DNA from 3 places in the Amycolatopsis lurida genome. Region 1 is predicted to be linked to each of the others. Evidence: riboswitches for the same ligand, from Rfam matches in the RefSeq annotation. Region 1 holds a riboswitch; each other region holds the start of a gene.
What was found. Region 1 has a riboswitch for S-adenosylmethionine ahead of thrC (threonine synthase). Riboswitches for the same ligand answer to the same signal wherever they lie in the genome.
Positions count from the first base shown of each region.

Region 2: it holds a riboswitch for S-adenosylmethionine, as region 1 does, so the genes downstream of both, BLW75_RS38455 (aminotransferase class V-fold PLP-dependent enzyme) here and thrC (threonine synthase) in region 1, are expected to answer to the same signal.
Region 3: it holds a riboswitch for S-adenosylmethionine, as region 1 does, so the genes downstream of both, BLW75_RS30185 (methionine ABC transporter ATP-binding protein) here and thrC (threonine synthase) in region 1, are expected to answer to the same signal.

Region 1 is NZ_FNTA01000004.1:1,860,987-1,864,252, reverse strand. It holds gene BLW75_RS13900 (ComEC/Rec2 family competence protein) at 1-304, shown strand, start outside; gene thrC (threonine synthase) at 322-1,587, opposite strand; SAM riboswitch class I at 1,600-1,732, opposite strand; gene holA (DNA polymerase III subunit delta) at 1,868-2,851, shown strand; gene rpsT (30S ribosomal protein S20) at 2,903-3,163, opposite strand.
Region 2 is NZ_FNTA01000004.1:7,052,499-7,055,764, forward strand. It holds gene BLW75_RS38445 (potassium/proton antiporter) at 1-645, shown strand, start outside; gene BLW75_RS38450 (M23 family metallopeptidase) at 777-1,460, shown strand; SAM riboswitch class IV at 1,589-1,703, shown strand; gene BLW75_RS38455 (aminotransferase class V-fold PLP-dependent enzyme) at 1,736-3,091, shown strand; gene BLW75_RS38460 (hypothetical protein) at 3,111-3,266, shown strand, end outside.
Region 3 is NZ_FNTA01000004.1:5,221,904-5,225,169, reverse strand. It holds gene BLW75_RS30190 (4-(cytidine 5'-diphospho)-2-C-methyl-D-erythritol kinase) at 1-533, opposite strand, end outside; gene BLW75_RS30185 (methionine ABC transporter ATP-binding protein) at 654-1,664, opposite strand; SAM riboswitch class I at 1,877-1,967, opposite strand; gene rsmA (16S rRNA (adenine(1518)-N(6)/adenine(1519)-N(6))-dimethyltransferase RsmA) at 2,189-3,025, opposite strand; gene BLW75_RS30175 (GNAT family N-acetyltransferase) at 3,066-3,266, shown strand, end outside.

The sequences.
Region 1 (3,266 bases):
CGCGCAGGCCGACCTGATGGCCGAAGGGGCCGATCTGCGTGCCGAGATCCTGAAGGTCCCGCACCACGGAAGCCGTTACACTGCACCGGATTTTCTCAACGCCGTCGCGCCGCGCGCGGCATTGGTGAGCGTCGGCGCCGGAAACACCTACGGCCATCCGAACAAGTCCACTTTGGACAATCTGGTGGCCGTCGGCGCGTCGGTCGCGAGGACGGACACGGACGGCGACACCGCCGTCCTCGCTGACGCGCGAGGCCTCGCCCTGGTACGCCGGGGTGAGCCCCGCGGCCCGCCTCGTTCCTGAGGCGGGCCGCCGGGAACTCAGATGCCCAGAGCCTCGCGGACCGCGTCGGCCGAGGCGCTGACGGTGGCCTTGGGGCCGATCTTGTCCTCGACGGCGTCGAGGGTCTTGAGGCCGTCACCGGTGATCAGCAGGACGATCTCCTCGTCCGGGTTGAGCTTGCCGGTCTCGATGAGCTTCTTGGCCGTCGCGACGGTGACACCACCGGCGGTCTCGGTGAAGATCCCCTCGGTACGGGCGAGCAGCCGGATGCCTTCGACGACCTCTTCGTCGGTGACGTCTTCGATCGCGCCACCGGTGCGGTTGACGACGTCGAGGACGTAGGGGCCGTCGGCCGGGTTCCCGATCGCCAGCGACCGGGCGATCGTGTCCGGCTTGACCGGCTGGACGACGTCGTGCCCCGCGCGGAAGGCCGCCGAGACGGGGGAGCAGCCGGTGGCCTGCGCGCCGAACACCTTGTACGGCGTCTCGTCGACGAGGCCGAGTTGCCCGAACTCACGGAAACCCTTGTCCACCTTGGTGAGCTGTGAGCCGGAGGCGATCGGCACCACGATCTGGGAGGGAAGCCGCCAGCCGAGCTGCTCGGCGACCTCGAAGGCCAGCGTCTTGGAGCCTTCCGAGTAGTAGGGCCGGACGTTCACGTTGACGAACGCCCAGCTCTCCTGCTCGGCGGCGAGCTGGGTGGCGAGCCGGTTCACGTCGTCGTAGTTGCCGTCGACCGCGATCAGGTCACCGTCGTACACGGCGGTGGTCAGGATCTTGGCGCGTTCCAGGGTCTTCGGGATCAGCACGACCGACCGCCAGCCCGCACGGGCCGCCGCGGCGGCGACGGCGTTGGCCAGGTTGCCGGTCGAGGGACAGGCGAGCACGTCGAACCCGAACTCGCGTGCGGCGGCCAAAGCGACGGCGACCACGCGGTCCTTGAACGAATGAGTGGGGTTGCCGGTGTCGTCCTTGACCCAGACCTTCTTGACGCCCAAGGCTTTGGCGAGCCTGTCGGCCTGGATGAGCCGGGTGGCGCCGGGTTCGGTGTTGGGGATCTCTTCGACGTTCGAGGGAACGGGAAGGAGTTTCTTGTAGCGCCAGATGTTCTTCGGTCCGGCTTCGATGTCCTCGCGGCGCACGCGGCCGAAGTCGTAGGCGACTTCGAGCGGCGAGAAGTCCTCGGCGGAAACGAATTCGGGGGCGAGCGGCTGCCGGTGTCCCTCTTCCTTCGACACCAGTTCGACGGCCGGTCCGAGATCCGGGGTCTTGGTGGTGGAGGTCGTGCCGAGGGTTGCGGTCATCGCGAGGTTCCTTCCTCATCTGCCCCGCCATGGCGGGCCGGAATTGGCACCGTGTTCGTCAGCTATCCCGCGATCGCGGAATGACAGGCTGACGCCGGTTGCCGGGGCTTCATCGGGCCGTTCCCTCTGCCCCTCTGGATGAGCGGTATTCGATTGTCGGCACGCGTGTGCTCGCGTCGCCTCGCCAACACCGTACGACATGAGGCTCAGGTGGGGCCACCGTGCCCGCTACACATCACCGGACAAAGCACACGAGAGGAGGAGTGGCAGGATCGTCACCGTGACGACGCAAGGTTCCGCCCCATCGCCGCTGGTCCTGGTTCTCGGTGAGGAAGAGCTGCTGATCGAACGGGCGGTCCGCAGCGCCTCGGACGCGGCCAAGGCGGCCGATCCGACGGCGGATCTCACCCGGATCCGGGTGTCGGACCTCACAGTCCCGGCGCTCGCGGAAATGGTCAGCCCCTCGCTGTTCGCCGAGGGCAGGGTGATCGTCCTCGAATCCGCGCACGACATCTCGCAGGAGCTCGCGGACGGGGTGATGGCCTACGTCAAGGCGCCCGCCGACGGCATCGTGCTCGTCGTCGTGCACAGCGGGGGTGGCCGGAGCAAGGCCGCGAAGGGGCTCCCCGCCGCCTTGAAGAAGGCCGGTGCGGAGGTTGTCGAATGCCCGAAGCTGACCAAAGCCGCTGAGCGGGAATCCTTTGTCCGCAACGAGGTCCGCCGCGTCGGCGGGAAGATCGACGGTGCGGCCGTGCTCGCGCTGATCGACGCGGTCGGCTCGGACCTGCGTGAACTGTCGTCGGCCGCGACCCAGCTGGTCGCGGACGCCGGCGGAACGGTCGACGAGCAGGCGGTCCGGCGCTACCACCGGGGCCGCGCCGACGTGAACGGGTTCGCCGTCGCGGAGAAGGCCGTCGCCGGTGACAAGGCCGCCGCGCTGGAGTCGTTGCGCTGGGCGATGCAGCTTGGCGTACCGCACGTGCTGGTCGCGGACGCCCTCGCCGACGCCGTCCGGACGATCGCGCGGGTGTCCGGTGCCGGTCGCGGGAACCCGAACCAGATGGCGGGTGAGCTGGGGATGCCGCCGTGGAAGGTGCGCAAGGCGCAAGGGCAGGCCCGCGGCTGGGGCCAGGACGGGCTCGCCACCGCGATGCGGGTGGTCGCCCGGCTCAACGCCGAGGTCAAGGGAGTCGCGGCCAACCCGGAGTACGCGCTGGAGCGCGCCGTCCTGGAGGTCGTAGACGCCCACGGCACGAGCCGCTGAAACGGCGAAGGGCCCCGGCGACTCGCGTCGCCGGGGCCCTTCGCAAGCCGATCAGAGAGAGTTCGCGCGCTTCGCCAGCGCGGACTTCTTGTTGGCGGCCTGGTTGGCGTGGAGAACGCCCTTGGTCACGGCCTTGTCCAGCTTCTTGGCCGCGTCCTTCTGCAGTTCCAGGGCCTTGGCCTTGTCACCGGCGTCGGCGGCCTCACGGAACTTGCGGATCGCGGTCTTCACCGAGGACCGGATCGCCTGGTTGCGCTGACGCGCCTTCTCGTTGGTGGTGATGCGCTTGATCTGCGACTTGATGTTGGCCACGGGGGCGCTCCTCTTGAATCTCTCGGTGGTTTCACCGCCGCGCTGTGACCGGCCCTGCTGCTCGTGAGAGCGCGCGGGTTTCCTCCATGACGGAATGCCACAC
Region 2 (3,266 bases), 5.2 Mb from region 1:
CTCGGCCTGTTCGCCTCGCCGAGCAGGATCTTCGAAAGCCTGGTCCAGGGCCTGGTCGCGGGCGCGGTCGTGCTGCTGCTCGCCCGCCCGCTGTCGGTACTGCTGTCGGCGCTGCCATTCAAGATCCCCTGGCGAGAACAGGTGTTCCTGTCCTGGGCCGGGCTGCGCGGGGCGGTCCCGATCGTGCTCGCGTTGATCCCGCTGTCGTCCGGCGTGCCGGGCGCGCAGGAGCTGGTCGACGCGGTGTTCGTGCTGGTCATCGTGTTGACGCTGCTCCAAGGGGCCACGCTGACCCCGCTCGCGAGAATCCTCGGGCTGGCCCAGCACGCCGAGGCGCACGAGATCGACGTCGACTCCGCGCCGCTCGACGAGATGGGCGCGGAACTCCTGCAGGTCCGGATCCACAAGGGATCGAAGATGCACGGCGTGTACCTGGCCGAGCTGCGCCTGCCGGTGGGGGCGACGATCAGCCTCCTCGTCCGCGACGGCTCCGGCTTCACGCCGAACAAGAACACCCGGCTTCAGGAGCACGACCAGTTACTCGTCGTGACCACCGCCGAAGCCCGTGACGCGGCCGAACGACGCCTGCGGGCCGTTGACCGCGCGGGCCGTCTCGCCAGGTGGAAGGGCGAATCCGGCCAGTAGGTCACGAACCGCCACCAGCTGTTCGTCGGTTGATCTCAGAAACTTCTTCCCATTTGTACTCCTTTTGGATTACTTTCCCCGCAATCGACTCCATCGAATGGGTGAGTGTCACGGGGTAAGGAGTACGCAAGGTGACGAAGCTTCCTGCGCGGTTCGCTGGTCTGGGGGTCACTGCCGCACTCGTCGGGGTGGTTCTCTCTGCTCCCGCCGCCTCCGCGGCCGGCGCCTTTCCCGCGTTCGGGCTGCCCTTCGAGCCGGGCCAGTCGGTCTACTCGGCGGGGATCCACTCGGACAACGGCACCTCCGGCGTGAAGAACGCCATCGACTTCAGCCCCGGGGACAAGACCGTTCGCGCCCCGCTGGCGGGCACGGTCCGGATCCAGCACTGTTCCGGCGGCGACTGGGTGACCGTCGACCACGACGGCGGCTGGCGGACCGGGTACTACCACCTGGAGGGCATCGCGGTCACCGACGGCCAGAAGGTCGCCCCGGGCGACGCTCTCGGCCGGACCGGCAACGCGCTGCCCTGTGGTGGCCGCAGCACCGGCGCCCACGTGCACTTCACCCTGTGGACCCTGCCCGCGGCCGCCGCGCAGGGCGGCGACTCGCGCGACTTCGGGGTCGGCGCGGGCAACTGGAACGGCCTGTCCTACGACGAGGTCTCGACCAAGGTCGCCGAGGCCTACGGCGAAGCCGTCGACGGCAAGACCTTCGGCGGCTGGCAGTTCACCGCGGGCACCGATCAGTACTCCGGCACCGCGACCGAGGTCTCCTCCCGCGCGACCGTCCCGCTGCCCGGCCGATTCCGGGTCTGACCTGCCGTTGCCCGGCGCGGCGCGGCGCCGGGCAGCGGTTCTTCCCGCTTGCGGAGCACGTGAGCGGCGTCTCAAGATGCGGACAAGGGCTGGCTCGATCGGCCGCCCATCCGCTAACTTCGTCCGTAGGTCACGAGTGTCAGCGTCAAGCCCCGGCTAGCTGACCGGCAACCCTCCTTCCGCGGTGGGGTGCCCCGGGTGAGGACCTGGCTCGTCGCGTGGTGCGACGGGCAAGCGCGGGATCCTCGGTGGGTCCCCTGGCCCGGAGGATGACGATGACTCTCGCTCTCGAACGCACCAGCACCCCCGCTGAAGACGTTGCCCCGCACCGGATCCCGGCGGTCGCGTGCGCCGATCTCCGGGTTCCGCTGGTCACCGGCGGCGACATCGGATACGCCAACCTCGATCACGCGGCGAGCGCTCCCTGCCTGGACAAGGTGCGTGCCGCGGTCGACGAATTCCTGCCCTGGTACGCCAGTGTGCACCGCGGCGCCGGCTTCGCTTCGCAGGTCTCGACCAAGCTTTACGAGCGTACGCGCGGAATCCTGCGTGACTTCGTCGACGCGCGGTCGACCGACACCGTCGTGTTCACCCGCAACACCACCGATTCCTTCAACCTTCTCGCGCGCAGCCTGCCGAAACACACCTCGGTCGTCGTGTTCGACACCGAGCACCACGCCGCGCTGCTGCCGTGGAAGGGACCGAACGTCCGCCGGATCGAAACCCCTCGGACCCGCCTCGCCGCGGTGTCCGCTGTGGACGAAGCGCTCGCGGACTGCCCGCAGGGCCCGCGGCTCGTCGTGCTCACCGGCGCGTCCAACGTGACCGGGGAACTGTTGCCCGTCAAGGAGATCGCGGCCATCGCGCGGCGGCACGGCGCCCGGATCGCGCTCGACGCGGCGCAGCTCGCACCGCACCGGAAGATCTCGGTGCGCGAACTGGACGTCGATTACGTCGCGCTCTCGGGGCACAAGCTGTACGCGCCTTTCGGGGCCGGCGCGCTGATCGGCCGAGCCGACTGGCTGCGTGCGGCTCAGCCGTACCTCGCCGGTGGCGGCGCGACGAAGCTCGTCAACCGTGACTCCGAAAACCTCGGCGTGGTCTGGAATTCCGGCCCCGAGCGGCACGAAGCCGGTTCGCCCAACACCGTCGGCGTCTACGCGCTCGGCGTCGCCTGCGAAACCCTGGCCGCGAACTGGGACGGGATCGTCGCCCACGAGGAGGAACTGCTGGCGCGCCTGCGCCGCGGTCTCGCCGCCATCCCCGGATTCGGCGAACTGCGGCTGTTCGACGCGCCGGTCGATCGGGTCGGCACGCTCAGCTTCGTCGTCGACGGCTTCGACCCGGGCTGGCTCGCCGCCGTGCTGTCCGCGGAATACGGCATCGGCGTGCGAGACGGCGCGTTCTGCGCACACGTGGCGACCAAACGGCTGATCGCCGTGGCCGGTTCGACGGGGCAGCAGGCCGTGCGGGTCAGCCTCGGCCTCGGCAGCACCACCGAGCACGTGGACCGGATCGTCCTGGCGCTGCGCCAGATCGTCGCCCGCGGTGCCCGCTGGCAGTACGAGAAGCCCGAAGGCCGCTGGGTGCCGGAGAACGATCCGCGGGAGCTTCCCCCGTTCTGCGCCTGACCCACTACCCTCACCCCGCATGGGGAACGAGCGACCGCGTTACTGGTTTCCGCTGGCGTTGCTGGGGTTCGCCCAGTTGCTGGTGGTGGCTTTCGGCGGGATGTGGTCCGGGGGATGGTTCGCCTACGCGCCCGCCGCTGGACGGCGGTTCCTGACCCAGGATCTGTATGGGGTC
Region 3 (3,266 bases), 3.4 Mb from region 1:
AGGACCCAGTGGAAGGTGTGCCTCGACAGGACAGGCACCAGCTGCTCGCCTCGGCCGGTGCCCAACGCCGTCCCGCCGTAGAGCGCGAAAGGAACATCGCTCCCGAGTTTCGCGGCGATACCCGCCAGTTCGTCCCGGGAGATGTCGAGCTTCCACAGCGACGCGAGCCCCACCAGGGTCGCGGCCGCGTCGGCACTGCCACCGGCCATCCCGCCCGCGACCGGGATGCCTTTGCGCAACACGACTCTGACCTTGGACTCGCCGTCCGCCTTGCCGATGTGGGCCGCCAACGCCTGCGCTGCCTTCCAGGCCAGGTTGTTGGCTCCTGTCGGTACGGAACCTTCACCTTCACCGTAGACCTCGACGCCGGGGTCCTCGGTGACCGCGACGGTCACCTCGTCGGTCAGGGAAAGCGCCTGGAACACGGTCACCAGCTCGTGGTAGCCGTCCGGGCGTACATCTCCGACCGACAGGTGCAGGTTGACCTTGGCGGGGACCCTGACGGTCACTGGGGGCGGTACGACGGCGAGCACGCGTCAAGCCTACGTGGCCGCTCCACTTGCGCTGCCATCAGGAGAAAGAGAATGGAAGGGGCAGACGCGAACGGGCCGCCTTGGACGCAATTCGTCCTGGACGGCCCGTTCGCGGAGAAATCAGGCGGCGACGCCCTGCGGGCCGCGGACCGGGTGGGTCACGTGGCCGCCACGTTCGGCGATCCAGGCGAGCGCGGCGTCCGCGCGCTCACCGCGCACCCCGAGGCGGAACCGGCCGACCGGGGTGTCGCCGATCCGGGTCAGACCGCCCCCGATGGTGGCGAGCTCGACGTCGAAGCGACCGGCGGCCTCCGGCAGCAGCGCACCGACCGAGGCGAAGCCGACGAGCACTACGTCCACCGCACGGTCGTACTTCGAGGCCTGTGCCCGCCCGGTTTCGATGGCGGGAAGCAGCGCCTGCGCGGTCCGGCTGTTGGGGTCGGAGACCAGGTCGAGCACGGTTCCGCGTTCGATGATCGCGCCGGCCTCCAGAACCGCGACGTCGTCGCAGACACGGCGGACCACGCCGGCGTCGGGTGTGGTGAGCAGCACGGTGACACCGAGTTCGGCGCGCGCCCGGTCGAGCACGGTCAGGACCGCGCCGGACTCCTCGGGCTGCACGCCCGCGGTCGGGTCGTCGGCCAGGAGCACGGACGGCCCGGCGGCCAGTGCCTTGGCGATGGCCACCCGGCGCAGCTGCCCCTCGGACAGGTCGCCCGGCCGCTGCCCCGCACGGGGGGTGAGCCCGACCAGGTCGAGCAGGTTGCCGACCCGGTTGCGGCGCTGCGGCCCGTCGAGGCCGAGCTGCTCGAGCGGCGAAGCAATGTTGCCGGCGATGGTGCGTTCGGCGAGCAATTCCGGCTTGGTGCTCACCACGCCGACCTGGCGCCGGATTTCGCGGAGACGGCGTCCGTCGAGGGTTCCGGTGTTGAGTCCGTCGAGGCGGACGACACCGCGGTCGGGACGCTCCTGAAGACCGATGCACCGAGCAAGGGTCGATTTGCCGGAGCCCGCCGGACCGACGACTCCGAACAGCGAGCCTGCTTGGATGTCCACGCTCACATCGCGCAGTGCGACGACGGGATTTCCGTTGAGGGGAAAGGATTTGGACAGGTTTTCAACAGTGATCACGAAAGGCTCCATGCACATGGGGCGCTGCTTCTTGCGAGCGCGCCAACCGTCACCGAGTAACCGTCCGGGAAACGGACGGATTCAGAGATAAGGGAATGAACTCAGGCAGTAACGGTGGAGCGTCGACACGCACTTACCGTGCGGCGACCTTCATCGACGACACGTCGCCTGGTCAGCAGGAGCGGGTGGGTGACCCTGTTCATTAGGCACAGCCTCCATCGGTCCTGGCTGTAGCACCTGCCCTGTGGAGGGTGGTTGCTGCGACTTCGGCGAGCCAGGTCTCTCAGTCGCTCGGGATGGCTTACTGAGTAAAACCGATCCCACTGGATGAAAGCAAGCGCGTAGGCGCAGATCACACGTCTGGTCGCGTCCATTATACAGGATGGGCCGCCCATATTATGGGACGCGGACAGGCGTATCCGACCTCCGGCAGGCGCGCTGCCTGCTAAGACAAGGTTCGCCCGCGCCAAATCGAGGGGAGGAACCACGCAGTCGCGCGGCCCCGGTCACCTGCGCCAGGGTGGTCAGCCGGCAGCCGCGGCGATCCGGGCGAACTGGTGGACGTCCAGCTGCTCCCCGCGGGTTTTGGGGTCGATACCCGCCTTTTCGAGTAGTTCCCCCGCGCGTTCGGCGGAACCGGCCCACGACGCCAACGCTGCCCGCAAGGTCTTCCGCCGTTGCGAGAAGGCGGCGTCGACGACCGCGAACAGCCGCTCCCGCTCCACGGACGACACCACGTCGCCCCGTTCGAACGCGACCAAGGCGGAGTCGACGTTCGGAACCGGCCAGAACACCGCCCTGGGCACCGCGGCGACCTTGCGCGTCTTTCCGTACCAGGCGAGCTTGACGCTGGGTACGCCGTAAGTCCGGCTTCCCGGACCCGCCGCCATCCTGTCCGCGACCTCGGTCTGGACCATTACGAGGCCGCTGGTCAGCGACGGCAATTCGGCCAGCAGGTGGAGCACGACGGGAACGGCGACGTTATACGGCAGGTTCGCGACGAGCGCCGTCGGCCGTGCCGGCAGGTCGTTCGCGGTGATCCGCAACGCGTCCGCGCCGACGACCGTCAGCCTTTCGGCCCCGCCTCGCTCGGCCACGGTGCTCGGCAGCCGTTCCGCCAGCACAGGATCGATTTCGACCGCGACGACCTCGGCGCCGGTCGCGAGCAGTCCGAGTGTCAGCGAGCCGAGGCCCGGCCCGACCTCCAGGACGACGTCCCCTTCGCCGATCTTCGAGAGGTCGACGATGCGGCGCACCGTATTGGGATCGTGCACGAAGTTCTGGCCGAGCTTCTTGGTCGGACGTACGTCCAGCTCGGCCGCCAGCGCCCTGATTTCCGCAGGACCGAGCAGTTCAGTCACCCGACGATCGTAACCATGTCCGGTAAGCCACGATTGGCCGGTGGACGACGTCGTACTCGATGGAGACAAAGTCCGGCTGCGCGATTGGCGCCCGTCCGACCTCGGGCCGCTCCGTGACCTACTCGATCCCGCGCGGCCTTGGCACGAAACGAACGGCCCCTACTTCGGCACCCCGAGCACGGCCGCCGCCGAATCCACAGCGCGCGAACTCACCACGATCAAAGCCGAACCGCCCGATCCT